2 regions of the Halomonas sp. HMF6819 genome follow, and region 2 is predicted to be linked to the other one. Evidence: predicted binding sites of a transcription regulator. Region 2 holds the regulator's gene; the other holds the start of a gene.
The links. Region 2 encodes FNR, which switches genes on or off when oxygen is low (the NO sensors DNR and NnrR bind a similar motif). Its sites were predicted from a motif close to TTGATNTANATCAA; they were not measured.

Region 1 (14,829 bases), on a different contig from region 2:
GCTTGGGGCTTTCGGCGCACAAAAGCTCCAGCGCGTAGCGATTGTGGGCCAAGGCCAGTTTCAGCGCGTCTTCCGCATTGCCATGCTCGCCAAGGCGGTAGAGCGCCAGCGTGCGTCCCATCAAAAGCCCCAGCACCTGGGAGCCGTCGTCTTTTTCGCACGCCTCGGTGAGCGTGAGCGCCTCCTGATTGCGGTCATCGCGCAGAAGCTGGTCGAGCACCAGCTCCTTGAGACCCAGGCTATCTTCGCGATCGATCGCCAGCAGCTCCTCGGCAAGCTCCCGGGAGTGCTGGCGGGCGCCGCGCTCCATTCCGACCACCAGCGCAAGGCCGGTGCGCAGCAGCATGACGTTGTGCGCATCGTCCCAGCAGAGACTCCCCTCTCCGGCGGCGCGGGCCTGCTGCAGCCAGCGTGAAAGCCGTACCGCCAGCGGCTCCAGTAGGCTCGGCGCCATCCAAGGGAGGCTGCCAAAGCGGCTGGTCAGCGCCAGGGTCACATCCTGTACGACCTGGGGGGCGTCAAGCCACTCAGGGTGCGCGCAAAGCTCGGACATCCACTCCACCGCGTTGCCCCAAGGGTCGTCGCGAAAACCGAGCGCCACGTCGTCATCGACCCACACCTGAAACTGCTCGTGCCAAGCGGCAAAGAGCGTCTCTTCGCGGGCGGTGGTGGTGTAGTGAAGGCGCTCGCCGTTCTCGGAAGGTTTGATATCGAGCTTCGGCGCGGTGGGAAGGGCTGCCAGCAGCGACTGCAGCGAAATCAGCGGCGTGGCGAGATCCTCTTCTGCGCTCAACAGTTGATCGGCCAGGGTTGCGCCGGGGTTGTCCGCCAGCGCCGAGAGAAACTCGAGCTGCTCTTCGTCGAGCCCGCCCTGGCGCGAGAGCCGGCGGTACCAGAAGTCGGCACGCTCGCGTGCTTCCTCTTCATGGCCTTCGTGAAGCAGTAGCATCGCCTCGATGTAGGCAAGCGTGGGCGAGTCCGGCAGCGCTTGCATGGCCTTGATAAAGGCACCGCGGGCGCTGTCGAGATCGTCGTTGTCCAGATGCATCAGGCACAGGCGTTCGAGCGCCACGCCGCGCAAAAACATCGGGCCGCGCTCCATGACTTCATCCAGCAGGTCGGCACGCTTACGGGTGAAGCCGCGCTCCTGGTAGATATCGAGCAGGATTTCGAAGGCAGGCTCGGCCTGGTCGGGGAGTCGCGACCAGTCGCTGCCGTCAAACAGCGACTCCAGAATCTGCATGGCGCGGCCGGTCTGGCCGCTTTCGGCGGCGATCAGACCGGCCTCGAGTAGGGCCTGGGCCGGTGCGCGGCGGCTGTCGAGCGCCGCCTTGAGCGTAGCGCCCTTCCACTCCTTGAGCGAGAGCATCCACATCATCTGCGCTGGAATCTCGGTGGGGAAATCGACACGCTGGCAGCACTGCTTGTACTTGCGCCCGGAATCGCACCAGCAAGGCTCGTTACGCCCTGGCGTGGCCAGGGGTTCGCTGGCGAAATCCAGCCGCTCAAGCGGCGCCTGGGACCACAGAATAGGCGCCAGCGCTTGAGCGGTGGCAATGTCGCCATTGAAAAACTCGGCGCCGCTCGCCCGCACCCAAGTCATGAAATCCGGGTAGTGTTCCTGCTGCCTGATTGCCGAGAGTGCCCCTGAGGCAAAACCCAGCAGTTGATCGACCCATACCGCCAGCATTGCCATCTCCACTGTTTTGAAAGCGCCATAGTCTAGCACGCCCCAAGGGCTTCACGCAGAAGGATTGGCGTGGCGGGAAGCGGCTGTTACTGTTCGGGGCTTACCGCCACGCACGCTTGACGCTCACCATTTTCGGAGGCGCGATGACCACCGTTTCACACGCCATTTGCCAAGGGCTGGCCATCACGCCGTACCTCGAAGCGCTCGCCCACCTGCGCATTCGCGTTTTTGCCGATTACCCCTATCTCTACGACGGCGACCTGGCCTATGAGGCTGAATATCTGAACCGCTACGCGCAAAACCCGGCGAGCCTGTTCGTGCTCGCTTTTGACGGCAACACCCTGGTGGGCGCCTCCACGGGGCAGCCGCTGGCCGACGAAGTCGTTGAATTCCGCGCGCCTTTCGAGGCCGCGGGGATCGACCCGTCCGGGGTGTTCTACTACGGCGAGTCGGTGCTGTTGCACGAATACCGCGGTCAAGGGCTAGGCAAGGCGTTCATGGCCGAGCGCGAGCGTCACGCAAGAACCCAAGGCTTTGCCACCGCAGCCTTCTGCGCCGTGGAGCGACCGGCGAATCATCCTGCCAAGCCCGAAGGTTATCAGCCGCTTCACGGCTTTTGGGAAAGTTTGGGCTACCGCCGTCAGGCGTCGCTTGCTGCGCGCTTTGCCTGGAAGGATATCGGCGAGCGCGAGGAAACCGAGAAGCCGCTGGTGTTTTGGCTAAAGGCGCTGGATTAACGGCTTACCGCTCGGCTGGCGCGACGACAGCCCAGTTCAGAAGCGGCGTGACGCGGGCGTGCATGTCCAGCCGCGCTTTCAAGCGCACCAGGTTCCAGTAGTGGCCGTTGAGTGCTCGCGACAGCAGCAGCGTATCCGCCGGCGGCTGCAGCCGGTCCATTGCGCCCCATACCTTGGGGGAGAGTTCGCGCAGACGCCGATGCACGCGCACATCGCCGAAGTCCTGCTCGCCGGGTGCGAACAAGGGGGCCACGCACTCGGCGGCCTCGCGATAGAGCGACAGCGGCGCGCCCTGGCCCTGGCGCCCGCCCATCTTAAGCATCGCCTCGTCCATCGCCATCGCATCCTTCTCAAGCGTGGCCTTCAAAAGCGCCATCATCGCCATGAGCCGATCTTCCGGCACGGTGATCACCGCGCCGAAATCGTAAATGATCAGCCGCCCTTGCGCATCGGCGGCGAAGTTACCGGCGTGGGGGTCGGCGTGCAGCTCGCCAAAGGTGAAAAGCTCCTCGGTGATCCAGTCGGCAAGCGTAGCGGCCACTTGTTGGCGCGTAGCATCGTCGGCACTTTCGAGTCCCCTTAGCGGCGTGCCCTCGACGAAGCGCATGGCGAGCACGCGGGTACCGCAAAGCGCCATCAGCGGCTCGGGAATGATCAGCCGCGAATCATAGGCGTAGCGCGCCCGGTAGCGCTCGAGCGCCCGGGCCTCGGCCAGGTAGTCGAGCTCGTCGCGAAGCCCAGCGGCGAGCTCCTCGAACATCGCGTCCAGCCTCGCCTGGGGCACCTTGAACCAGCGCCCCAGGCGCATGATGCGTTTGAGCTGTGCCAGGTCGCTTTCGAGCACCTCGGAAAGGCCCGGGTACTGAACCTTGAGCACAACAGTTTCGCCGTCGCGCGTGATGGCCTTGTGCACCTGCCCCATGGAGGCGCTGGCGAAGGGGCGCTCTTCGATCTCACGAAAGTGCTCGTCCAGCTCGCCGTACTGAAGCACGAGGGCCTCGCGAATGCGCGGCCAAGGCATCGGCTCGGCCTGGCGCTGCAGGCGGGCAAGCTCCTCGGCGAGATCCGGCGGCAGCAGGTCGTCCCACTGCGACATCATCTGCGCCATCTTCATGGCCGGGCCCTTGAGCTCCGAGAGCCCCTCGAACAGCGCCTCGCCGAGCGCTCGCCAATTCGCCTGGCCGCCCAGCCGGGTCTTCAGCATCGCGCCGCCGGTGCGAGCGCCAAGGCCCATCAAACGCCGTGTTCGTCCGCGATCGCGCATCGGTTTCCCTCATTGATCAATATGTCCAAGCGTGCTTTTTGCGCTCTGCGCCTGGTTCATCCTCTCTGTTACCATAGGCGCAATTTCACGACTCGTTAAGGTAAAGCCGGCATGCGCTTGATTATCGCCGAAAAACCCAGCTTGGCTCGGGCCATTGCCGATGCGCTGCCGGGCAGTGGCCAGCGCCTGGACGGCGCCATCGCCTGCGGCGATACCACCGTGACCTGGTGTCTTGGCCATCTTCTCGAACAGGCCGCGCCCGAAGTATATGACCCCGCCGACAAGCAGTGGCGCCTGGACCGGCTGCCGATCGTGCCCGGCAGCTGGAAACTGGCGCCGCGCAGCAAGGCCCGCGGCCAGCTCGCCGTGATCCGCAAGCTGATCAAACAGGCAAGAGAGGTGGTGCACGCCGGCGACCCGGACCGCGAAGGGCAACTGCTAGTGCAGGAAGTGATCGAGTACCTGAACTACCGCGGGCCGGTGTCCAGGCTTCTGATCAGCGACCTGAACCGCCCGGCGGTGGGTCGGGCACTTGATAAACTCAAGAGCAACGCCGAGTACCAGCCGCTCTTTCAGGCGGCCCAGGCCCGCTCCCGGGCGGACTGGCTTTACGGCATCAACCTGACCCGCGCCTGGACGCTGACCGGCCGCCAGGCAGGCTTTGATGGCGTGCTTTCCGTGGGCCGGGTACAGACGCCGGTGCTCGGATTGATCGTGCGCCGCGATAACGCCATTCGCGACTTCAGGCCCTACCCGTTCTACCCGCTCCGGGTGGATCTTCAGGTGGCCCAGGGCCAGCTTCGCGCCTGGTGGGTGCCGACTGAGCGCCAGCCGCTGGACGACCAGGGCCGGCTAATCGAGCGCGCCCCGGCGGATGCGCTGGCGGCGAGGCTTTCCGGCGCCGAGGGCCGGCTTGGCAAACTCGAACAAAGCGAGAAGCGCCAGAACGCGCCGCTGCCCTACTCGCTTTCTGCACTTCAAGTAGACGCCGCGCGCCGCTTCGGGCTCTCTGCCCAGACGGTGCTCGACGTGTGCCAGCGCCTTTACGAACAGCACAAGCTGATCACCTACCCGCGCTCGGACTGTCGTTACTTGCCGGAAGAGCACCTGCCGCTCGCGAAAAAAAGCCTGACCGGCGCCTGCCAAAACGACCAGACGCTCGCCGGGTGGCTAGCAGGCGCGGATTTTTCGCTGCGCTCGAAAGCCTGGAACGACAAGCAGGTGGGCGCTCACCACGCCCTTGCCCCGACTGGCAAGCCCGCCGACTTCTCGGCCCTTTCCAACATCGACGGGCAGGTGTTTCGCCTGATCGTGCGCAACGTCATGGCACAGTTTTACCCGCCGCTTAGAACCTTCGAGGTCAAGGCGGAGTTTCACCTCTTGAACGAGGCGTTTCGTGCCCGGGGCCAAAGCGTGCTCGATCCCGGCTGGAAGCCGCTGTTCACGACAAAAGAGGACGCCCCGCCCTTGCCGCCGCTGACACAAAATGAGCCCTGCCAAGCGCTGGGCGCCGGTGTGGAGGAGAAAGAGACCCGCCCGCCGGAACCTTTTACTGATGCAAGCCTGATCAAGGCGATGATGAACATCGGGCGCTACGTGGAGGATGCGGAGGTGCGCCGTACGCTTCGCGACACCGACGGCCTGGGCACTGAAGCCACCCGGGCCGGCATCATCGAAACCCTGGTGCAGCGCGGCTATCTCGTGCGCAAACAAAAGGCGCTGCGCGCTACCCGTTTGGGCAGCGCGCTGATCGCTGCCCTGCCGTCCGCGGTGAGCACGCCGGAGCGCACCGCACTCTGGGAGCAGCGGCTAAGCGCCATCGCCGAGCAAAGCGACAGCGCCCCCGCTTTTCAGCAGGCGCTAATCGAGGATCTGCACGGGCTGCTTCAACAAAGCGACGCGGGCCGGCTGCGTTCGAGCCTGCAAACCGCCCAAGGGGAAGACGCCACGCCGGCTAAACGTACATCAAGGGCGCGCAAGAGCAGTTCGAGCACAAAAAGTACGGCGCGGCGCAAAAGCCCTGCCAAGCATAGAACGTCGCGTAAGCCTTCCTGATCGAAACGCACGCTATTACTGTGCTAAACACTTTAAAGCTGCAATTGGCGCTTCTTAACGATCGCAAGATAACGGTATAAAAATGGCGCATTTTCCCTTTCAGGCTTGGGAGCTTTCAGCCCCCAAGCACACCGCCATAATAAGCGGTTCATCACACCCATTGTCGGAAGTGGTGAAGAACATGCGCTCCGCTGGCGCGGTACAGCCTAAACCCACCAGTGGGGAGCCACTAATGCTAGAACAGCGCTTCACCATTGAGGGTCAGTTCGCCCTGCTCCCACTTGAGCGTTTGCTGCTCGCGCGAAGTATCGATCAAAAAGCGCGCCATCAGCGGCAGCTCATCCATCACCGCTTCCGGCGGGGTGGCCATGCTGGCCTCGAAATGGACGCGACGGCTGAAGTAGGCGTTGGCTTGCGCCTCGTTCATGGAAGCGTTTTGGGGCTCGATGAGCTCACTTGCCGGGGTATCGGTGTGGCGAGCAAAACTGTAGAGCGCTTCTTTCGATAGGTTATCGCCGTCGAAACCCATGTCGATCGTGAGCCGCGGGTTAAAATCCAGATTCAGCTCCGGCACTACGATATGGGCATCCAGCGGGTCGATACTGGCCGCAGGGCTGCTGGACAAAAACGTGTAGCCGTTGTCGACCGCCTGGGCCAGCGACTCACGGTAGCGCGCCTCGTCGAAGCTTGCCGGGTTTTGCTTTTGGCGATAGCGCTGGGCGGTCAGCATGGCAAAGGCTTCGTTGTAGTCCTGGAACGCCTGCATGTCCAGGCGCTGGGTGGCGAAGTCCATCGAGAGACTCCCCATCGAGGTCTCGCCTACGCCGAAATCTGCCACTTCGAAGGTGCCGGCTTGATCGACCCGCCGGGGGTTGTCTTCGAGCTCGGCGGAGGGCTTTGTGAGGTTATCCAACACAACGTCGTTCAGGTAAACGTTGAGCCCTTGGGTCGCAACCTCTGCGCGGGGAAGCTCGAGTCGCTGCACCACTTCGCTGCCCTTTTCGCCGCGGGTATCCATTTCGAAACGCGGCGTGGTGAGGCGCACGATGGATCCATCGACGTAGGTAAACCCAAGCGCCTCGATGCGCGTATCGACGTGCCAGCGCGTCTCGTCCTCGATATCAAGATCCATTACCACCCCGGTGGCCTCGCCGTCGAACGCCTCGAGGCGCAACGTATCGGCGGTAAGTTGGCCCTCAGCCCCGCTCCAGGATGCCACCATGTCGATATCGATATCGCCCTCGAAAAGCGCCTCGCTCGGGCGCAGAGTGCCGGTTACCGGGCTTTTGAACACGCCGTGGTCCACGTGCAGGTCGAGCTCGGCGGTCGCGTCTTCGAAACCGACGGCGCCGAGCGTGGCCCGCGCGTTGGTTTCGAAAAGCGAGCGGTCGATATCGATATCAGTGACGCGCCAGCCAGGTGAGGCGTCGATGCGCGCGAGCGCCTGGTTCAGCGATTTTTCCACCTCATTTCCCACTATCGCCTGCGCGCCGAGATAGCCGCCCGCGCCCACCACGACCACGGCGCCCACGATCACCAGCGCTTTCGAACTAACGGCCATGCCGCGCTCCTTCTATAGGGTTTATAAAAACAGGGTTTAAAAAACAGGGCTTAAAAATACGACGTTTAAAAAGCCGTCGAGCTTAATTTAATAATGATTATTGTTTCAATAGAAATCAGCGCCGCCCACCCAGCGGGTGTAATTAGCTTGCTCAAAATAGAAAGGCGCTTTGATAAATACACAATTGCCGCCGTTTGGCTTCCCTGGTAGTTTGATTTCGATCATGACCCGAAGGGTTTTCCGCTGTTTGCAGCGCCGCCGGGCAACGCCACTAAAAGCGGCCGCCGTACGTTATTAATCGCGAGCTCGTTTTCAACAGTGCCGCGTGCGCCTGCCGCTAGTGACGATAAACCCCACCTGTACGCTTTCACACTAAAACCATAACGCTCAAAGCGGAGAGAACGATGAAAGAAACGCCGAATTCGACCAAGGCGGGCGCGCAGCCGGCGAAGAAAAAGCGCGCCATGCCGGATGTGTTCATTATCCTGTTCGGCTTCATGGTGCTGGTACTGATCGCGTCCTACATCGTGCCCGCCGGCACCTATGAAAGAACGGTCGAAAACGGGCTAACCCAGGTCGACACTGAAAGCTTTCGCTATATCACCGCCGATTCGCTCAACGTCTTGGATCTGTTTACCGCCATGCACAACGGCTTGGTGGCGGCTTCGACGCTGGTCTTTTTGATTTTGATCGTCGGCGGTGTGCTCAAGGTCATTGAAACCACGGGGGCGATCAGCGCCGGTATTCACCGCTTGATCGCGATGGCGAAAGCCCGCCAGAACGTGCTGATCTGGATTTTTTGCGGCACGTTCGCCACGCTCGCCTCGGTGGGTGTGGGCGCGAACCTGGCGATCGCGTTCATTCCCATCGGGCTCTTTTTAGCGCGTTCGATGAAGCTCGACCCGGTCGTGGGCGTGGCGATTATCTTTTTGGGTTCCTACGCGGGCTTTGGCGCCGGCGTGTTCGACCCTACCGTGACGGTGACCGGTCAAACCATCGCCGAGCTTCCTCTGTTTTCCGGTTTCGTCTATCGCAGCGTTATTTTCGTGGTATTTCTGGGGATCACGGCTGCCTACATCTGCCGCTACGCCAAACGCATCAAGCAGGACCCGGCGGCTAGCGTCATGGGGGCCGAGGCCTTCGCGGGCGCCCAGGGGGATGAGCAGCCAAGCGAGGTCACGACCTTTACCTTGACCCACAAGCTGGTGCTTGCGCTGTTCGTGTTCGGTTTTGGTCTGTTCATCTTTGGCGCGTTCAACTATGGCTGGAGCATCCCGCAGCTCTCCGCCACCTTTTTGATGATGGGCGTGGCGACGGCCTGCATCGCGAGAATTTCGCCCAACGATTTCATCAAGCGGCTGATGAGTGGTGCCGGCGATGTGCTTTACGGAGCGCTGGTGATCGGCGTGGCCGCGGCGGTGATCGTGCTGCTGCGCCAGGCGCAGCTGATCGATACCATCGTGCATAGCGTGGCTACCTCGCTCGACGGCCACGGCAAGGTGGTGGCCATGGAGCTTCTTTACGGCTTCAACCTGCTGTTCAACGGGCTGATTACCTCGGGTACCGGGCAGGCGGCTATCGTCATGCCGATCATGGTGCCGATCGGCGATATGCTCGAGGTGACGCGTCAGGCCACGTTCATCACCTTCAAACTCGGCGATGCGGTGACCAATATCGTTACCCCGCTTTCCGGTACGTTAATGGCGTGTTTGGCCATTGCAAGGGTTTCCTACGTCGAGTGGTTCAAGTTCGTGCTGCCGCTGGTGCTGCTCTGGATCGTGACCGGCGCGCTCTTCGTCGGCGTAGCCGTGGCGATCAACTACGGCCCCTTCTAGGTTTCAAGCTTTTGGCCGATCACACACCGCTTTCGCCCTTGCCGGCGAAAGCGGTTTTTTCTGCCTCGATCAGACTCGCGGTAAGGATGCCCAGAAATCGCTCGATGTGCTCGGGCAGATGGCGATCCGCCATGACCTGTAGCTGCAGGTTGCGCTGTGCCAGTTGAGGCTCCTTGAACGGAATATGGACAAGCCCTGCCTTTTGAACGCGCCCACTGACCGACATCGCGCTGCAAAGCCCTACCATGTTCGGATGTTCGCTGACTGCGGTGTAGGTCACGCCCAGGGTATTACAGGCAATGCTCGGGTGGAGCTTGACACCGGAGAGGCTGCAGGCCACGTCGAACAAATAGCGCACCGTCGATCCGGTGTCAGACACGGTCAGCGGATAGTCGGCCAGGTCCTTCATCTCCAGCGCTTCAAAAGCCGCCAGCGGATGATCGTTTCTCATCAGCGCACCGATCGCCGCGCTGTGGCTCGAGACCACCTGCACGCCGATATCCACCGACAGGCTGAAGGTCAGCGCGATATCCACGCTGCCCTGCTTGACCAGCTCGGAGGCACGGGCGGACTCCACCACCTGAAGATCGAAACCGATTTCATGGTGATCGAAGATGAAGCGGGCAATGACGCTGGGTAGAAAGTGCCAAGCCATCCCATCCGGGCAGGCCACGCGGATGGTCTGACGCTGCCGGGCCGTCGCACTCCGCATCTGATCCACTACGCTTTCGAGTTCGAGCTGGTTACGAAGCGCGTAAGCCTGAAGCAGCTTGCCCGGCTCGGTCAGCGCCATACCCCGCGGCTGCCGGTTGAACAGCGTGAGTTCCAGACGCTGCTCCAGATTGGTGATCTGGCGGCTGACCGCCGACACTGCGACATGAAGCTCCTCCGCCGCCGCTGAAAGCGACCCGGTTCTCGCCACGCTTTGAAAGTATCGCAAGTTGAGTTCCTGCATGGCTGTCTCCGGGTGTTCCTCTGCAAGGCAGGCGCCGTGAAAAGCGCGCCAGACCGGCGCCCTCATTTCCAAAAAATAGAAACGTTGATTGATATTTTATTAATTGCCGCAAATCAGGGCAAACGATACGCTCGAAACACTTATCTGCCAAGCACGACGAGGGCCTCATGACGACCGCGCACGCCACCCGACAACACGCCATCGACCTGGCGCTTGAAACGCTCTCCAGCGGTGAGTTTTATGACGCGCTGACACGGCGCGTTGCCATGCGCACGGTGAGCCAAGATACGGAGTGTGAAGCGACGCTGGCGGCCTACTTGGATGACGAGATCGAGCCGCTATTGAGCCGTCTTGGATTCACCTGCCGGCGCATTCCCAACCCGAAAGAGGGCCTGCCGCCGTTGTTGATCGGCGAGCGTATCGAGGACGTGTCGCTGCCGACGCTGCTGCTATACGGCCACGGCGATGTCACCGATGGCCAGGAAAGCACTTGGCGTGAGGGTCTCGACCCCTGGACGCTCACCTTCGTCGATGGCCGCGTTTACGGGCGCGGCACCGCCGACAACAAGGGTCAGCACAGCGTCAATCTCGCTGCCCTCAAGGCGGTGATTGAGGCGCGCGGCGGCACGCTTGGCTACAACGTAAAGATGCTGTTTGAAATGAGCGAAGAGATCGGCTCCCCCGGGCTCGAAGAGACCTGCCGGCTCTACCGCGACGCGCTTTCATCAGATCTGTTTCTCGCCTCTGACGGCCCGCGCATTCGCGACGACATGCCCACGCTCTTTCTCGGCTCTCGTGGCGTTTTACAGCTCAAGCTCACGCTGGATACCGGCAATGGCGGGCGCCATTCCGGTAATTGGGGCGGCGTGATCACGAACCCGGCGGCGGTACTGAGCAACGCCCTGGCCACACTCGTCTCCCAGCGCGGTAAAGTACTCGTCGATTTTCTCAAGGCGCCGGCGATCAGCGACGACGTCGCGCGGCTGATTCGCAATCTGCCCGTTGGCGGTGGCGAGCTGGACCCGACTATCAACCCGGCCTGGGGGGAGACGTCGCTCACCGACGGCGAGCGGCTTTATGGTGCCAACACGCTCGAGATTCTGGGGCTTAGTGCCGGGCGCACCGACAAACCCGTCGGCGCGGTGCCGGAGCGCGCCGAGGCCGTGCTCCAACTTCGCTTCGTGAAAGGCACCGACTGGCAGGCCGTCGAGGCCAACCTGAGAGCGCATCTGAACGATTTGGGCTTCGAGGATATCGCCCTCGAGATGCTGGGCGGCTACGCCGCTACCCGCCTGGACCCGAGCCACCCCTGGGTTGGCTTTGTGGCCGCATCCGCCGAGCAAAGCCTGCAAGGCCAGGTTCACATTCTGCCTAACCTGGGCGGCACGATCCCCAATCACTGCTTTTCCGACGTCCTGGGTCTTCCCACGGTCTGGCTGCCCCACTCCTATCCGGCGTGCAATCAGCACGCGCCGAACGAGCACCTGCTCGAGAGTATCGTCCAAGAAGGGCTTGCCATGGCGGCGGGTCTCTTCTGGGATCTGGGGGATGCCCAAACGAAGATGGACTTCAAGACATCCAGCTTTTAACTCCTTTAAAAGGGCGCTAAATACGTTTTGAATCCATTTCGACGTATCGGAAAAGCTAAAGCGCGGCCGTCACGCCTAGTCGCTATAAATTCCTGCCGCGTTGGAGCTAGCAAAGGCCCAGCACTCTTGGATATCGACGGGCAGCGTGCGGCCCTCAGAGAGCGGCGGCAGTGCGTCGAGGGGGAAGAAGTCCGCGGCGTCGGTCTCGTTGTTGGCAGCAAACGCGCCGCCTTCCAGGGTGCAAACGTAAAACAGCTTGTAGATGTGATCTGGCGAGTAGTAGGCGTACGGGTGGAGGCTTCGATCCTTGAGCATCGCGAGTCGCGGGTGGCTCGCCCGGTAGCCAGACTCCTCAAGAATCTCTTTCAACACACCTTCACTCGGGCTTTCGTTGACGTCCGCCCAGCCGCCGGGCAGCGTCCAGAGGCCATCCTTGATCTCGCGTACTAACAGCACTCGATTTTGCTCATCGAATACCGCGCCGCGCACGTCCACCTTGGGCGTGGCGTAGCCCTTGTCCGGAATAATCAGATTTTCGATCTTCTCGACGGGCACGTCGCCCAGCACCGCGAACATTTGATTGATCAGCGTTTCGAGCTGGCGGTAGCGTTCCAGCTCGTACTTGTTAGTCGTATAGGTCTGGCCCGTTTGGGCGATGGAGCGAAGCGACTTGGCAAAGGCGAGCCAATCGTGGGTCATGCGGTGTTTCCATGTAAAGGTGGCCTACCGGCGGGTGTCGGCGTCCATTGGGCCGAGATCGAACGGGATATCGGGGGCGATATCCTCCACGCCATCGATGTGTTTGAGGCGCTCGGCGGTGGCGCTATCAGCTTCGCCGGTAATGCAGCCGATCTCTTCCATTCGCTCGCGCACCGACAAACCTTCGCGGCTGAGCCGGTCGGCAAGTTCACCGACCGAGCAGCCGCTGGCAACGGTGACGATCCAAAGCTCGATTCTTGCCACGGGGACTCTCCGTTGATGGTCGGCGAGGCGCTGACATGCAAAGCGCTTTGCCGACGCTCGCTTGATTCAAGGCGCCTGAACCAGCCCGGCACCCACCTCTTCCTCGCTTAACGGTAGCGATTGTGCCGATTCGATCAGCCGCTGCCAAAGCTTCCTGCCGCGAAGCGAGGCGTCGGACTGCGCCCACAGTGCGGCGCAGCCGGCCACGTGGGGCGTGGCCATGCTGGTGCCGCTGATGGTCTTGTAGTTGACCGGCCGCGGCCAGGCGGAAAACACATCGCGCCCAGGAGCTGCGATCTCGATCTTGCCGACGTTGGAAAAGTTCGAGCGCGCAAGGCTTGGGTCGAGCGAGCCGACCGAGAAAATGGTCGGCGAATTCGCCGGCGCCCCGGTCGGGGCGTTGTCGTTGCCGGACGCCGCGATCACCAGCAACCCTTTCTCAATCGCGGCCGCGCCCGCCCGGGTGTAGGCCGCCTGTACCGGGCTTTGGCTACCCAGCGACATCGAGATCACCTCGCAGCGATTCGCTACTGCCCAGTTCATGCCCGCCAGCACGCTACCGCCGGTGCTGCCGCCGGCGTTGGTGAGCACCTTGCCAGCGAAAATGACCGCCTCGAACGCCACGCCATAGCCCGGCGTTTTGCCCGCGGCTTTTCGCGGCCCCGTCGCGGTGCCGATACAGTGGGTGCCGTGGCCGTTCATGTCCTGCACCGGCTCGTCGACGAAAGAGCGGCTTTCGACCGCGCGGCCGGCGAAATCCGGGTGATTGAGATCCATACCGGTATCCAGCACCGCCACCTTGATACCCGCCCCGCTAAAGCGGCTTTGGGCCACCTTGCAGCGCGCAAGCCCCCAGGTAATATCGTTTTTGATCGGGGCGTCGTCGTCCTCATTGCACTCGGGCCGGTCAGCGCCCAAATCTCGCGCGATGGCGTTGGCCGCACTCAAGAAACCACGCAGGTACTCGGAATTCTCAGCAAAAGCGAAGTACTCGGGCTCGATGATCTCGATGGCGGGGCATTTGAACGCATCGTCATGAATACTCATACCGCGACTTTCCAGCGCGTCGCCGCCGAGCAATACCACGCCAAGTTCGGGGAAAATCATCGCCTCGGCGTCTCCGGCCTCTTCCAGATTGACCGCCTGAGCGTCGAAATCCCGAGCATCCGCTACCCTGAACTGGCATGCCTTGAGCGTTTCGATGCCCTTGTCGAGCATTCCGTCGCGAAAACTGATCAGATACCGCCCGGTTTCCAGACAGCCGCTGTCGCGCTCGACCGCGGCCATCAATAGCCGATGCGAGCCGCAAGCGACGGAGTGGAGCGGCGCTGCGCCGGGTACTGGGCGATCTTTTGGGGAATCGTTGGCCATCCTGGCACCTTCTGGCTGAATCTATAGGAGTCGTTCGAGCGTCGCTACGCCGGAAGCAAAGCCGCGCTTTCAGCGTAACGCACTCGCGCAACTTCGCCAGCGCCGGCCGCCCGTCATTCGCCTTAACGTGAGCAATTAGCGTGGGGTACCGATCGGTAAACGCTGCGGGTGTCGTCCAGCTGCTGCTCGAGCGCGCGAATACGCGCCTGGTGCGCCGGGTGCGTGGAAAGAAGCTCCGGCGGCTGGTCGCCACCCACATTGGCCATATTGCGCCAAAGCGCAACGCTTTCACTCGGGTCGAACCCGGCGCGAGCCATGATGATTAGCCCCATGCGGTCGGCCTCTTCCTCGTGGGTGCGGCTAAACGGCAGCGTAATTCCAAGCTGGGCACCAATGCCCAGCGCCTGCATGAGCTGATGATTGCCCATATCGCCCTCACCGAGCATGCCCACCACCAAAAGCCCCGCCTTTATTCCAAGCTCCTGAGTCAAACGCTCGTTGCCGTGATCTGCCAGCACGTGGGCGACCTCGTGGCCAATGACGGCGGCCAGCTGTCCCGGCGTTTCGGCCACGTCCAGCAAACCGCTATGCACGCCGATACGCCCGCCGGGCAGCGCGAAAGCGTTGGGCGAGGCCTCCTCGAACACTACGACCTCCCAGCGCTCGGGGAACGCAAGCTCGGGGTAGCTGGCTTCAGCGCCGGCCACGACATGGCGGGTCACGCACTGAACCAAACGGTTGGCGGCCTCGTTGTGGCTGATCGCGTTATTGCTTTGAAGCTCATCGAAGGACTGCTGGCCCATCTGTGC
Region 2 (14,829 bases):
AACTTGACCAACGATATCTGGCTCTACCGTGCCCCCAACCAGAGCGTGGCGGACGCCATCCGCCAGAGCCTGACCGAAGGCCGAAGCGGTGTGATGCCCGCCCAGGCGCCCTTCATCGGCGAGGCGCGCGTTCACCTGGTCGCCGCCTACGTTTACAGCCTGCGGTTTAAAAACGCCGACGCCGATTAGGCGCGCATTTGTCGCATAAGCGTTGGGACCTCGATCACCCAGGACAACGAACGCGCCCACAATTGTTGTTATCATCAAACGCCAAGCGCCCTTCGAGCCCTTTTCGCGAGACCAAGTTTGATGCAGCCGATTCCCCTACAGGACGTCACCCCGCCGCCGGCTAGGCCCGGTGAAGCCGGTACGCGCCTGCGCGGGCGTCTTTACGTGCGCGAGAGCAAGGGGGTTTTCCAGGCGCTTCGCCGGCGGCTCAACATACTGTTGATGGGCGGCTTTTTTCTGCTGCCCTGGATCAATGTTCAGGGCCGCCCGGCCCTCTGGTTCGACATTCCTGGGCGCGAGTTTCACCTGTTGAGCGCCACGTTCTACCCCCAGGAATTCATCCTGCTGGCGCTTTTGGCCATCGCCGCCGCCTTCGGGCTGTTCTTCGTCACCCGGCGTTGGGGGCGGGTGTGGTGCGGCTACACTTGCCCGCAAAGCGTCTGGACGTTTCTGTTCATGTGGGTCGAGCACCGCCTGGAGGGCTCGCGCCATCGCCGCTTGCGTCGCGATAAAAACGGCCCGGCCGTTTGGGTCCCGCGAAAACTCGCCAAGCACGCGTTGTGGGCGCTGATGGCGCTGGCCACCGGCGTCACGGTGTTGGGCTACTTCACGCCGATCCGAACGCTCACGCTCGACGTTATGACGCTAGAGGTCGAGGGCTGGGCGCTGTTCTGGGTCGGCTTTTTTACGTTCTTCACCTACCTCAACGCCGGCTGGCTGCGCGAGCAGGTCTGCCTTCACATGTGCCCCTACGCTCGCTTTCAGTCGGTGATGGTCGACCGCGACACGCTCACCGTGGCCTATGACGCGGCCCGCGGCGAGCCGCGGGGCGGTGGGCGTACGTCAGAAGGCGACTGCGTCGACTGCCACCGGTGCGTGCAGGTCTGCCCCACCGGTATCGACATCCGCGACGGGCTGCAGTACGCCTGTATCCAGTGCGCGGCCTGCGTGGACGCCTGCGATACGGTCATGACGCGCCTGGGCCGCCCCACGGGGTTGGTCGGCTACACCACCCAGAACCGCCTCGAGGGTCGCCCGGCGCCGCGCGCCTGGCGCTACCGAGCGGGGGCGCTTGCGCTGCTGGCGCTCACGCTCGCCGTGCTTGCGTGGGCGCTTACTCAGCGCGCGCCGGTCAGCGTCGAGGCCGAACGCGCGCGCGGCACGCTCTACAGCGTCACCGAAGGCGGCGAGGTCCAAAACGTCTACCGGCTAACGGTGCGCAACCGCGACCGCCAGGCACACACCTATCACTTGAGTGTCGAGGCGCTTGCCGGAGCCAGGCTCGACACCCGCACAATCCAGGTGCCCGGCGGTGGCTCCACAAGCCAAGTCGTCAGCGTGAGCGCGCCCGCCGGTGTCTCCCCCAGCCAGCCGTTTCGCTTCGTGCTCGCCCTGGAGTCCGGTGAGCCCCTGGCGCGTCGGCCGGCGCGCTTTTTAAGCGGCGAGAGGAGATAAGCCATGTTCGAGCCCGCGCCGCCGCCCTGGTATCGTCAGTTCTGGCCCTGGTGTTTGCTAACGCTTCTGCTCTCGTCGATGCTGATGAGCGTCGGCTTTGCGGTCGTGGCGCTCAAAACCTTCGACGGCATGGTGGTGCAGGAGGACTATTTCGAACACGGCAAAGCGATCAACGCGGTGCTCGAAAAAGCCGAGCGCGCCGAGGCGCTGGGGCTTTCCGCAACGCTCTACGTCGACCCTGTGACCCAGGACGTGGTGCTCGAACTCGCAGGCCAAGCGCGGCCGAAGGCGCTTGCGCTGCGCCTGATTCACCCCACCCGGGACGAGCGCGACGTGCGCCTGACGCTGACCCACCGCCGGGGCGGCCATTACGTTGGCCAGGCCCCTACCGGGCTTGCCTACCGGCGCTACGTGACGCTTACGCCGAGCCAAGCGCCGGATTGGCGGCTCAACGGCGAGATTACCCTGCCAAGCGACGCCGCGGTGCGATTGGCTCCGGCGCGAGCAGGAGCACCATGACCGAGCCGTGCTACCACTGCGGTGCGCCGGTGCCCGCTGGCGCCCCCTGGACGATCACCCTGGACGGCGCGGTCAAACCGCTTTGCTGCCCCGGCTGCGAGGCGGTGGCCCACGCCATCGTCGAAGGCGGGCTCGAAAGCTACTACCGCTACCGCACCGAGCTTTCCCCCCGCCCGGCGGACGGCCGCGCCAAAGCCGAGACCTGGTCGGCCTTCGATCATCCCGAGCTGCAGGCGCAGTTCGTTCATCCGCGCGAAAGCGATGTCAGCGCCACCCTGGCGGTGGAGAACATCACCTGCGCGGCCTGCGCCTGGCTGATCGAGCACCACCTGAACGCGCTGGAAGGTGTTACTGGCAGCGCGGTGAATCTGACCGAGCACCGCCTGCGGATAAGCTGGGATCCGGCCATACTCGCGCCTTCGCAAATTTTTGCCGAGCTTGCCGCGATCGGCTACGAGGCCATACCCTTCGAGCCGGACCGGGCGCTGGCCCGCCAACAGCGGGAGGCGCGCATGCTCGTTCGCCGGCTGATCGTGGCCGCCGTGGGCATGATGCAGGTGGTAATGTTCTCGATCCCGCTCTACGTGGCGGGGCCAAACGAGCTCGGTGATAACTTCTTCGCACTGTTTCACTGGCTGTCGCTTCTGCTGACCACGCCGGTGGTGGCGTTCTCCGCTTGGCCATTTTTTCGCGCTGCCGCCAACGCGCTCGCCCACCGGCGGCTGACCATGGAGGTGCCGGTGGCGCTCGCCCTCGGCTTGGCCTATGGCGCCAGCGTCTACGCGATGCTCAACGGCCAGGGCGACGTCTATTTCGATTCCATCGCCATGTTCACCTTCTTTTTACTGTTCAGCCGCTATATCGAAGCGCGCACCCGCCGCGCCGGCGGCAACGCCCTGAGCCGTGCCCTGCCCGCCGCCGCGCTGCGGCTGGACGACGACGGCGCGCAGCGCGTGGTGCCGGCCAGCCATCTTAAGTTCGATGATCGCATTCTGGTGAAACCCGGTGCCACGGTACCTGCCGACGGCATCATCGAGCAGGGCGAATCGAGTCTCGATGAGTCGATGCTGACCGGCGAGTTTCTGCCGGTGACCAGACGCGCCGGCGGGCGCGTCATCGGCGGAAGCCAGAACGTGGAGAACGCGCTCACCGTGCGCGTCACCCACGCCGGGCGTGAATCGACGATCGCTAGCGTGCTCGATCTGACCGACCGGGCCTCGGCAAGCCGCCCACGGCTTGCAAGGCTTGCCGACGCCATTGCGCACCGTTTCGTGCTGCGCCTTTTACTGGTCACGCTCTGCGTGGCCACCGCCTGGCTATTCATCGACCCTGACCGGGCGTTCTGGGTGACGCTCTCGGTGCTGGTGGTCACCTGCCCCTGCGCGCTGGCGCTGGCCGCCCCCACGGCGCTGGCCACGGGGCACACCGAGCTTTACCGGCGCGGCGTGCTGATCACCCGCGCGGACGCGCTGGAAGCGCTTGCCGGCGTGACCCGCGTGGTGTTCGACAAGACCGGCACGCTCACCCGCGGCGAGATGCGCCTGGCCGCGACCCAACCGCTCGGCGCGCTCAGTGAAATCCGCGCCCGGCAGATCGCCGCCGCCATCGAAGCGCACTCGGAGCACCCGGTCGCCTCGGCGTTTCGCCCGTTCCGCGAGCCGGCGCTCAAAGCGTGCGACGTTGTGCGCCACCCAAATCAGGGGCTGAGCGCTACCCTCGACGGCGAACGCTGGCGCCTCGGCCGGGCGGCGTTCGCAGCAAACGACGCCATCACACCGCCCGGGCCCGGCCAGTGGCTATTACTCAGTCGACAAGGCGCCGATGGCGCTTTCGCCCCGGGCGCCTGGTTTCGCCTCGAAGACACCCTCCGCGACGACGCCGCCGACACCGTAGCAAACCTCCAGGCGCTCGGTATCGACGTGGAGCTACTTTCCGGCGACGAGCGCGCCCTCGTCGAGGAGCTGGCCAACACGCTCGGTATGGCGACCTGGCAGGCCCGGGCCACGCCCGAAGAGAAGCTTGCGCGCATTCAGGCGTTACAGGCCGACGGCGAGCGCGTATTGATGGTCGGCGACGGTATCAACGACGTGCCGGTGCTGGCCGGGGCCAACGTGTCGCTGGCGATGAACGGCGCCACGGACCTTGCCCAAACCCGGGCCGACGCGCTGCTGCTGAGCCCGCGCCTGGCCCGCGTGGTCGAGGCACTGTTGCTTGCCCGCGCCACCCGCCGGGTGATGCGCCAGAATATCGCCTGGTCGGTCGCCTACAACGGCCTGGCGCTGCCGCTGGCCGCACTTGGCTTCGTGCCGCCCTGGCTTGCCGCGCTCGGCATGTCGTTCAGCTCGCTGGTGGTGGTGGGAAACGCCCTGCGGCTGAAACGCGGCCCGCGCGGTAGCCGCCAGCCTCTGCCCGCGCATCACTGGGAGCCCGCATGACGAGTCTCTATCTTTTGATTCCGCTGTCGCTGCTGCTGCTGGCGCTGGCCGTCTGGGCGTTTTTCTGGGCGGTGAACAACGATCAGTTCGACGACCTCGACGGCCCCGCCCACCGCATCCTGTTCGACGACGACCTGGCCGAGCCCCCTAAACGCCGCCCGGCGAAAACGCCCGCTGAGCGCGACGAGCCGCGCCCGTGAACCCGACCGGCTTCGATCTTCCCCCGCTGCTCGCCGCCTGGGTATTCGGCCTGCTCGGCGGGGCGCACTGTATCGGCATGTGCGGCGGTATCATGAGCGCCCTGGCCTTTGCGGTGCCGCCGAGCATGCGCCGCCCCGCGCGCATGGCCGGGCTGATGCTCGGCTACAACCTCGGGCGCATCGCAAGCTATATGCTGGCCGGGGCCCTGGCAGCCGCGCTTGGCACGCTGGTCACCCTCGCCCCTGCGACGCGGGTGGTACTCGAGGCCTTTGCCGCAGTGATGCTGATTCTAATGGCGCTCTATATCGCCAACTGGTGGAAGGGGCTTTTAGCGCTGGAGGGGCTGGGGCGAAAGCTTTGGCGCGTGATCGAGCCGCTGGGCCGACGGCTGATGCCGGTGGTGCACCTGCCCCAGGCGGTGGCGCTCGGCGCGCTCTGGGGCTGGTTGCCCTGCGGGCTGGTGTATTCGATGCTCGCCTGGAGCATGGCCACTGCCGCCCCGGCCCAGGGGGCGCTCTTGATGGGCGCCTTCGGCTTGGGAACGCTCCCGGCGCTTCTGGCCACCGGCCTGGCCGCGCAAGCTTTGTCCGGGCTTATTCGCCACCCCGCTACCCGCACCCTTGCCGCGGTCGTCATCATTGGCTTCGCGCTCTACCAGCTCTGGACGCTTTGGCTGCCTGTTTGAACAGAAGCATGCGTAGGCCGGCCAATAGCCCAAAACCGCAGACTGCTCAAAGAAAAACGCTCAATGCGCGCATTGAGCGTTTTAGGGTGACGCAGGTGCCAATCTCTTGCAGAACAAGGCCTGAGGGCTGGACGCTTACACCGGCAGTACGGCGCCGTCGGCGCGGGGTTCGGTCCCGCCCTGGAGAACGCCGCTTTCACCATCGCGCAGGATGATCTGACCGCGGCCGAAGGTGAGGCCGTCGACACACTTGACGATGCGATGACCGCGACGTTCGAGGGCCTGGATGAGGTGGTCCGGGAAGCCGGGCTCAACCTCGACGGTCTTGCCTTCTGTCCACTTCCAGCGCGGCATGTCCAGTGCCGCCTGGGGGTTGAGGTGATCCTGTAGCATATTGGCCACGACCTGCACGTGGCCCTGGGGCTGCATGTAGCCGCCCATTACGCCGAAGGGGCCGACGGCCTGGCCATCCCTGGTGATGAAACCGGGGATGATGGTGTGGTAGGTGCGTTTACCCGGGCGCAGCACATTAGTGTGCTCTTCATCCAGCGAGAACGACCACCCGCGGTTTTGCAGGCTGATGCCGGTGCCGGGCACGACGATCCCTGAGCCGAAGCCTTCGAAGTTGCTCTGGATGAACGACACCATGTTGCCTTCGTCGTCCGCGGTCGAGAGATACACGGTGCCGCCCAGCAACGGGTTGCCATGGGTAGGGTCGATGGCGTCGAACGCGATCAGCTCGCTGCGCTTTTGCAGGTACTCGGGCGAGAGCATCTGATCCACCGTGAGGCTCATGTGCTCGCGCTCGGTAATGTAGCGAAGCCCATCGACATAACCCAGCTTGGTCGCCTCGATACGCCGATGCAGCGACTCAACCGGGTCATGGGGCTCATCGCCCAGCGCTTCGAGAATGCCCAGCGCCTGCAGCGCGATCAGGCCGCTGCCGTTGGGCGGAATTTCCCAGATATCGTGGTCGCGGTAGCGAACGCTGATTGGGTCGACCCACTCCGGCGTGAACGCCTCCAGGTCCTCCTTGCGCAGAAAGCCGCCGTGCTGGCGCGAGAAGGCGTCCATGGCATCGGCCAGCTCGCCCTTGTAGAACGCCTCGGCACGGGTCTCGCCGATGGCGCGCAGGGTGCTGGCCATTTCCGGCGAGCGCCATACCTGGCCGGGCCGAGGGGCGTGGCCTTGGGGGGCGAAGTGTTCGAACCAGGGGGCGAACTCCGGACGGTCATACTGGCGATAGCGGGCGTACGCCTGCTCCCAGAGGCGGCTAGCGGTAGGCAGTACCGCGTAGCCCTCTTCAGCCAGGCGAATGGCGGGTGCCATCAATGCCTCGAACGCCAGCTTGCCGAAACGCTCGGAAAGCGCAGCCCAGGCGCCGGGAGCGCCGGGGACGGTCACCGGTACCAGCCCGTGGGCCGGCATGTTCTCGTTGCCCTGCTCCTTCACCGCTTCGGCGGATATGCCCATCGGCGCTCTGCCGCTGGCGTTCAGGCCGTGAAGCTTGCCATCCACCCAGACCAGTGCGAAGGCATCGCTGCCGATGCCGTTGGAAGTCGGCTCCACCACGGTGAGCGCGGCGGCAGTGGCGATGGCCGCATCGATGGCATTGCCACCATCGCGCAGGATATCGGCGCCGACCTGGGCGGCCAGCGTTTGCGAAGTGGCCACCATGCCGCGCTTGCCAAAGGTGACGGTCCGCCGAGAGGCGGCGGGGTAGTAATACGGGTCGAGTTTCATGCAAAAGTCCTCATTCTTGAGACGCGCTGTCCTGGAAAGGACCTTTCTGTTCGGCCTCGGCAGTTCGCTGGGCCATTAGCCGGCGCTGGCGTACGTAACCGTAAACGCTGTACACCACCGAGACGACCGCCAGCGCCAGCAGTAGCGCCGAGATAGGACGAGTAAAGAACAGAGTCCAGTCGGCGCTGGTCTGGAACGCGCGGCGTAAGTTGGTTTCGGCGATCGGCCCCAGGACCACGCCCAGTACCAGTGGTGCCAACGGATACTCAAGCTTCTTGAGCAGATAGCCGATGGAGCCGATCGCCGCCAGCAGGTAGAGATCCGACAAGCGGTTGTTCAGGGTGTAGGTGCCGATGGCACAGCATGCCAGTACGACCGGCACGACGATGTATTTGGGAACGTTCAGAATACGCATGAAGGCGCGCATCATCACCACGCCGATCACCAGCATGAAGACCGAGGCCACGGCCATGGCAATGAACATGCTGTAGACCAGATCCGGGTGATCGAGAATCAGCCGTGGGCCGACGCTGATACCGTGCACCATGATCGCCGCCATCAGCACGGCATCCGCCGGCGAGCCGGGAATCCCCAGCGAGATGAGCGGAATGAGGCTGCCGCCCACGGTGGACGAATTACCGGACTCGGAGGCCACTACGCCTTCCGGTTCACCCTTGCCGAAGCTTTCCGGATGCTTGGAGGCGCGCTTGGCCTGGTCGTAGGCCACCAGGTTGGAGATCGAGCTGCCGGCGCCGGGCACGGCGCCGATGAAAACGCCCAGAAGCGATGAGCGAATCACGTTGACCGGCTTGAGTAACGTGCTCTTCATCACATCCAGCAAGTGGGGACGCATGTCACCGCCGATGAGCGATTCGGAGGCGCCTTCCTGGCGCGCGGGTGACGGCTCGAGCTCGGAGAGCAGCTGGCTCATGGCGTACATTCCGATCAGCACCACCAGAAAGGGAATGCCAGCGGTCAAGAGCTCAAAACCGAAAGTGAAGCGCTCGCGCGACATGATCGGGTCCGGGCCGAGGGTGGCAATGGCGATACCGACCAATCCGGCGATCAGCCCACGCAAGACCGAATCCCCCACCAGGCTCGCGATGATCGTCAGCGCGAAGACGATGAGCGCGAAATACTCCCAAGGGCCGAGCTTCACCGCCAGCAGTGCCAGCGGCGGCGCGGCGACGATGAGTACCGCAATCGAGATCAGCGAGCCGATGAACGAGGCGAACAGACCCAAGGAGAGCGCGCGACCGGGCTGGCCGCTTCGCGCCATGGGAAAGGCATCGAAGGTGGTGGCCACCGCCGAGGGCGTGCCGGGAATACCTAGCAGCGCCGCGCTGAACAGCCCGCCGCTCAAGCCCCCCACGTACACCGACAGCATCACCGCGATGCCCTGCATGGGCGGCATCGAGAAAGTGAGCGGCAGCGTCAGCACGATCGCCATGGTAATGGTGAAGCCGGGAATGGCCGCGGCGATGATGCCAGCAAAGGTGGCAATCGCCATCAACAGCAGCGTATAGGGCTCGGTGACGCCCCCCAGGGCGGCGAGAAATGCATCTGTCATGAGGTCACCCTTACCACCGTGCGCGGGGGAGGTAGATACTGAACACGTCAGCGAAGAGATAGTAGGGCCCGAACGAGAACAGCAGCGCCACGCCCAGCGCGATCACCACCGTCAGCGGGCGCTTGGGCGCCAAATAAAGCTGGGCCGCGAACAGATAGCAGAAGGTGCTGACGATGAAACCGGCCTTGGGCATGGCGGCCATGTAGGCAACGAACAACGCCAAGTTGATCCATACCCGTTGAAGCCCTGCAAAGCGCTGCCACGCCGTCTTGAACGAGGTGCGCGGAATGCCGCGCTTGATGATCTCGAAAACGAACGCGGCGCCGCTGAGCACGGCGATCGAAAAGAAGACCAGTTGCGGGAAGGTACCGGCGCTCATGGGCTCCCAGCGAGAGGCCGGCAATGAGCCGGCCTTCGAAGCCATGAGTAGCGCACCGACCGCAAACACCGCGTACGATGCCAGCTGCAACGTGGGCAGCAGCGCAGCGTCGGGGTTCTTACGCTCCATGATGTCGTCCTATGTAGTATTGGCCGACCTTAGTCGAGCAGATGGGCGTTGTCTTCGATGAACTGGTCGTTGCGCTCGAGATAGTCGGTGTAGTCGGCGCGGTTCATGAAACGTACGGTGCCGCCGGCATTGGCCACGTCATTAACAAACGCGTCGCTTTCTGCCACGGATTCCAGGGCGCTTTCCAGCGTCTCGATGATCGAGTCGGGTGTCCCCTTGGGCACCACGACGCCGCGAGTCACCAGAAACTCCAGGTCATATCCAAGCTCTTTGAGCGTGGGAATGTCCGGCAGCTCGTCCAGACGCTCGTCGGTGGCAGCGGCCAGGGCCGTCATATCACCGTTTTCGAGAAAGGCTTCCGCCGACTGATAATCCTCGATCGCCACGGTGATATGACCGCCGGCCAACGCGCGCAGGCGCTCACCGGTACCCTCGTAACCGACGTAGCCAAATTCGGTATCGGTGGCGTTTTCGAACTGCACCGCCCAAAGATGCGGAATGCCTCCCAGCGTCACGCCCATACGGTATTCGCCCGGGCTCGCCTGCACGGCCTCGAGCATGTCGTCCAGGGTTTCCCAACCGCTATCGGCATTGACCAGAATCACCGAGTTGTCGCTGGTCATCATGGCGACGGGCTCGAAGGTATCCCAGTTCTGATCGGTCACACCGGCGTGGTGCGCCATCAAAAGCCCCTCGTGGATCTGGGTGATGGTGTAACCGTCCGGGTCGCGGCGCGATGCTTCGCGAAGGCCCACAGTTCCGCTCGCGCCGGGCATGTTGATGATCGGCACCGGCGTGTCCAGCTCCTGCTCCAAGTGGCGCCCTACCAGACGCATCAGCAGGTCGCTGGCACCGCCTGGCCCCCAAGGCACGATAAATTCGATCGGACGGTCCGGGTAGCTATCGGCGGCCAAAGTCACGCCGGGCAGAGTGATCGCAGCAGAGAGCGCGGACAGGGTCAGCAACGTTTTAAGTTTCATGCATTTGTTTCCTGATAAGTTAGTTTTAAGAGCGGTTAGAAGAGTTGGCCAAGGGGTTGGCAGGAACTCAGGATCCGGGAGCAAAGCAGGCAGTGATCGATGATCCGTTCGGAAATGTCTCGCCACTATCTTTTCGCCACTATCTTTAAATGTCTCGCCAATCGTTTTCTTATCGTTTATCGAAAGAAAAATCGATTTTTAAAAACATCGAACTATAGGGCAACGGAATTGGAAGCGTCAATAGCGCCCTGGTGGGCAACCTGCGGCAAGACGGTCACGCCTTTATTTGATGCTGAACGAGCTTTATTGACCTGACGCAAGAAGCCGCCAAACGCCTCGGGTTACTCTTTAGGCCGCCATCGAACGAACCTGGCGTTCGTTTCTCTGCCCGGGAGCCCCTATGCCGACCTGTGCCCACGTGACCGCTGCCCCCTTTGCCCCCATCTGGGACGAGGCGCTTGTGCGCCGCTACGACACGAGCGGGCCGCGCTACACCTCCTACCCAACGGCGCTGGCCTTTCACGACGGCTTCACGTCGGAAGATTTCACCCAGGCACTCGAGCGCAGCAACCAAAGCCGCCGCCCGCTCTCGCTCTACGTGCATATCCCGTTTTGCGAGAAAATCTGCTTCTACTGCGCTTGCAACAAGATCGCCACGAAGAATCGCCAACTCGCCGAGCCGTACCTTTCGCGGCTCGACCGGGAGATGGTGCTCGCCGCGCGCCACGTGGACACCTCGCGGCCTGTCGAGCAGCTTCACTGGGGCGGCGGCACGCCGACCTTTTTGACGCTGTCGCAAATGGGCGATCTGATCGATCGCCTCGATGCACGCTTCGGGCTCTCCAGCGATCCGCACCGCGACTACGCCATCGAGATCGACCCGCGCGAGGCGGACGTGTTCACCCTGCGCCATTTGCAGTCGCTCGGCTTCAACCGGCTGAGCCTGGGCGTGCAGGACCTGGACCCGGACGTGCAGCGGGCGATCAACCGCGTCCAGCCAAGGCAATTGACCGAAACGCTGATGGACGAGGCGCACCGGCTCGGTTTCGGCTCGCTCAACGTGGATTTGATCTATGGCCTTCCGCGCCAGAGCGAGCGCCGCTTTGCCGATACGCTCTCCCAGGTCATCGAGCTGGGCCCGGCCCGGCTGTCGCTTTTCAACTACGCCCACCTGCCCGCGCGCTTCGCGCCGCAGCGGCGTATCGATGAGGCCGAGCTTCCCGGCGCCGAGGAGAAGCTCGCCATCTTGCGTAAAAGCATTGAGATGCTGGCAAGCGCGGGCTACGTGCATATCGGCATGGATCACTTCGCCCTGCCCGAGGACAGCCTGGCGGTCGCCCAGCGCGAGGGGTCGCTGACGCGTAACTTCCAGGGCTATTCGAGCCACGCCCAGTGCGATCTGATCGGGCTAGGGGTATCGGCCATTTCGCGCATCGACGATGTCTATGCCCAGAATCCGGTCAAGCTCGACGACTACGCCGCGGCGCTCGACGGTGGGCACTTGGCGACCTGCAAGGGGCTTCGCTTAAGCCAGGACGATCTGATTCGCCGCGCGGTGATCGAGCGGCTGATGTGCGATATGCGCCTGGATTTGGCTGTGATCGGCGAGCGCTTTGATATCGACGCCGAGGCTTACTTTAGTGAGGCGCTTTCACGGCTTGCCCAGGCCGAACGTGACGGTCTGATCGAGCGCACGGGCGCGGTGCTGAGCGTCACGCCGATCGGGCGGCTGTTGATCCGCCATTTGGCGATGGCTTTCGATGCTCATCTTTCGGCACCGCTCGCCCAGCGCTACTCAAAAATCCTATAATGGGCACGTACGCTTTATAAGGAGATGGTAATGTCGACTCCCGCCCGCCAACGCTCGGCGCTTTTGCAGGCCCCGCGCTGTCAGACCTGTAGTCTCAGCTCGCTGTGCCTGCCGCTGGCGCTGCAGATCGAGGACGTCAGCCAGTTCGACGCGATCATCCGCCGCCGCGCGCCGCTTAAAAAAGGCGAGGCGCTGTTTCATCAGGGAGAGCGTTTTTCGAGCGTCTTTGCGGTGCGCTCGGGAAGCCTCAAGCAAATCACCAGCGAAGGCTCGGGCTTCGAGCAGCTCACCAACTTCTACCTGCCAAGCGAGCTGGTGGGCCTTGATGGCATCGACGAAGAGACCTACCCGGGCAGCGTGATTGCGCTGGAAACCACCACCGTGTGCGAAATTCCTTTCAAGCATCTGGACACGCTTTCCGAGGAGCTGCCCGAGCTTCGCACCCAGCTTTATCGCAGCATGAGCAAGGAGCTGCGCGATGACCGGCGCATGATGCGCCTACTCTCGCGCAAGACCGCCGACCAGCGCCTGGCGACCTTTCTCACCACGCTCTCGGATCGCTTTCGCCGCCGCGGCTACTCGCCCTACAGCTTTCGCCTTTCCATGGCGCGGGCAGATATCGGCAACTACTTAGGCCTGGCGGTGGAGACGGTCAGCCGAATACTTAGCCGCCTTCAAAGCCAGCAGGTGGTCGCGGTATCCGGGCGGGAAGTGAACATTCTGGATATGGCCAGGCTCATCACCCTGGCCGACGAGGAAGCGGTGTAATAACGCCTGGCTAGCCCACATTGAGCGCCGAAATGCGCCCGGCCTTGAGCTCAGCCTGTTTGGCTTCCAGGCCCTGAAAGTCGAACAGCGCGCGGTCGGCCAGCTGTGAAGGGGCGACGTTGGTGATCGCGCGGAACATGCTCTCGAGCCGGCCCGGGTACTTCTTGTCCCACTCGGCCAGCATCGCCTTGACGTTCTGACGCTGCATGTTCGGCTGCGAGCCGCACAGGTTGCAGGGAATGATCGGAAATTCCATCAGCCGCGAGAACTCGGCAATGTCCGCCTCCTTGCAGTAGGCAAGCGGGCGGATGACGATGTTCTTGCCGTCGTCGGACAAGAGCTTCGGCGGCATGGATTTCAGCGTGCCGCCGAAGAACATATTCAGAAAAAGCGTTTCGAGAATGTCTTCGCGGTGATGGCCCAGCGCGATCTTGGTCGCGCCGATCTCTTCGGCAAAGCCGTAGAGCGAGCCGCGTCTGAGCCGCGAGCAGAGCGCGCAGGTGGTCTTGCCCTCTGGCGTTTTCTCCTTCACCACCGAGTAGGTGTCGCGCTCGAGGATGTGGTACTCCACGCCTTGGCCGTCCAGGTAGCGCGGCAGCACGTGCTCGGGGAACCCCGGCTGTTTCTGATCGAGATTCACCGCCACCAGCGAGAAGTTCACCGGGGCGTTGCGCTGCAAATTGCGCAGAATCTCGAGCATGGTGTAGCTGTCCTTGCCGCCGGACAGGCACACCATCACCCGGTCGCCTTCCTCGATCATGTTGTAATCGAGAATGGCGTTGCCGACCTCGCGCCGAAGCCTTTTCTGCAACTTGTTGAATTCGCGCTTCTGTTTGACGTCGTGAAGGTCGGCTGAACCGTTGGACGCGACAGCCTCCAAAGCGACGGGGTCGAAATGTTCGGGTTGCTGCATGATGTACGCACTGCCGGTGATGAGGATAAGGCGCTCATTCTAACAAGACTCCCTCCCCCACCCAATAACGTCGAGCGCCGCTCACGCTTCTAGCGCTGAGTCGCGGGTCAGGCGCATGTATAAAAGCGCGCAGGCGCTCGCCTCGCCCAGAAGCGACGCCGCACCCGGGGGCGCCAGCCGCGCTTGGCGAAGCGCCTGGTCGAGATCCGGCGCCAGCCGGGGGTCGATCGGCGAGCGCTTTTGACGGCGCTGATAAAGGCGTTCGATATCGACCTGGGCGTTGGGCAGCTCGAAGCCCAGCCGCTTATCGAACAGCCGGTTGACCGGCCCCAGCGTTTGATCAAGCCCCCACCCCACCACCGGGCGATTGCCGATGAATTCGGCAAGCGTGGCGATGTTTTCCGCCGTGGGCGCCATGAGCGCCGGGGTCGGCGTCTCCACCTGATGGCGGCGCAGCGCACGGCTGGCCACCGTGTGGCGATCGGCAAGCGTTGCCACCCAAGCGCTTTGGGTCTGCACGCGCCGCTCGTTGAACACCACCGCCGCCACACTCAGGATCGGGTCGGCAGGGGCGAAGCGAAACGCCAGCGCCACCAGCTCTTCGCCAAGATAGGGGTGAAACAGCCACTCGAAGGGCGAACCAGTCAGTCGTCGGCGGTCGCTTTCGCGTTTGAACAAACCACGCAGCGAGCCTTTGATTAGTGAAAAGTGTCGATTCGTTAATTGCATACCGCTATGAGTACTCCAGGTGGTATCGGTGGGTCAGGCGCGCCTTGAACTCCTTCACAATGTGCAGCGCCTCGCGCAGCAGATCGCGCTCGAGTGACGACAGGTTCTGCACCACTACGTGGTTGGCCGACGCGACCTGGCCGTTTTGGGCCGCCAGCTGCTGGCGCAGACGGAGCTCGGTAAAAAGCGCCAGCGCCTCGCTCAGGTCCTCGGCGAAGCGGCTTTCCAGCCGTCCGTCGGCCACCAGCGCCTCGAGGCGCTCGAAGGTGCTTTCGGCGTCGATGC

Region 1: the regulator FNR is predicted to act here: its motif matches at 7,519-7,532, upstream of ACGLWX_RS00385 (YfcC family protein).

The regions. Positions count from the first base shown of each region.
Region 1 covers NZ_JBIQVY010000001.1:80,121-94,949, reverse strand. The annotation lists gene ACGLWX_RS00410 (SEC-C metal-binding domain-containing protein) at 1-1,690, opposite strand, end outside; gene ACGLWX_RS00405 (GNAT family N-acetyltransferase) at 1,834-2,427, shown strand; gene ACGLWX_RS00400 (ABC1 kinase family protein) at 2,432-3,691, opposite strand; gene ACGLWX_RS00395 (DNA topoisomerase III) at 3,803-5,746, shown strand; gene ACGLWX_RS00390 (DUF945 family protein) at 5,982-7,307, opposite strand; gene ACGLWX_RS00385 (YfcC family protein) at 7,712-9,142, shown strand; gene ACGLWX_RS00380 (LysR family transcriptional regulator) at 9,162-10,097, opposite strand; gene ACGLWX_RS00375 (M20 family metallopeptidase) at 10,265-11,686, shown strand; gene ACGLWX_RS00370 (NUDIX hydrolase) at 11,762-12,385, opposite strand; gene ACGLWX_RS00365 (hypothetical protein) at 12,410-12,649, opposite strand; gene ACGLWX_RS00360 (S8 family serine peptidase) at 12,716-14,020, opposite strand; gene ACGLWX_RS00355 (M48 family metallopeptidase) at 14,143-14,829, opposite strand, start outside.
Region 2 covers NZ_JBIQVY010000002.1:145,157-159,985, reverse strand. The annotation lists gene ccoP (cytochrome-c oxidase, cbb3-type subunit III) at 1-189, shown strand, start outside; gene ccoG (cytochrome c oxidase accessory protein CcoG) at 310-1,683, shown strand; gene ACGLWX_RS06665 (FixH family protein) at 1,687-2,202, shown strand; gene ACGLWX_RS06660 (heavy metal translocating P-type ATPase) at 2,199-4,637, shown strand; gene ccoS (cbb3-type cytochrome oxidase assembly protein CcoS) at 4,634-4,837, shown strand; gene ACGLWX_RS06650 (sulfite exporter TauE/SafE family protein) at 4,834-5,523, shown strand; gene ACGLWX_RS06645 (gamma-glutamyltransferase family protein) at 5,659-7,266, opposite strand; gene ACGLWX_RS06640 (tripartite tricarboxylate transporter permease) at 7,277-8,836, opposite strand; gene ACGLWX_RS06635 (tripartite tricarboxylate transporter TctB family protein) at 8,847-9,344, opposite strand; gene ACGLWX_RS06630 (tripartite tricarboxylate transporter substrate binding protein) at 9,374-10,324, opposite strand; gene hemN (oxygen-independent coproporphyrinogen III oxidase) at 10,725-12,134, shown strand; gene fnr (fumarate/nitrate reduction transcriptional regulator Fnr) at 12,165-12,902, shown strand; gene ttcA (tRNA 2-thiocytidine(32) synthetase TtcA) at 12,913-13,815, opposite strand; gene ACGLWX_RS06610 (DNA polymerase III subunit epsilon) at 13,897-14,493, opposite strand; gene ACGLWX_RS06605 (putative nucleotidyltransferase substrate binding domain-containing protein) at 14,549-14,829, opposite strand, start outside.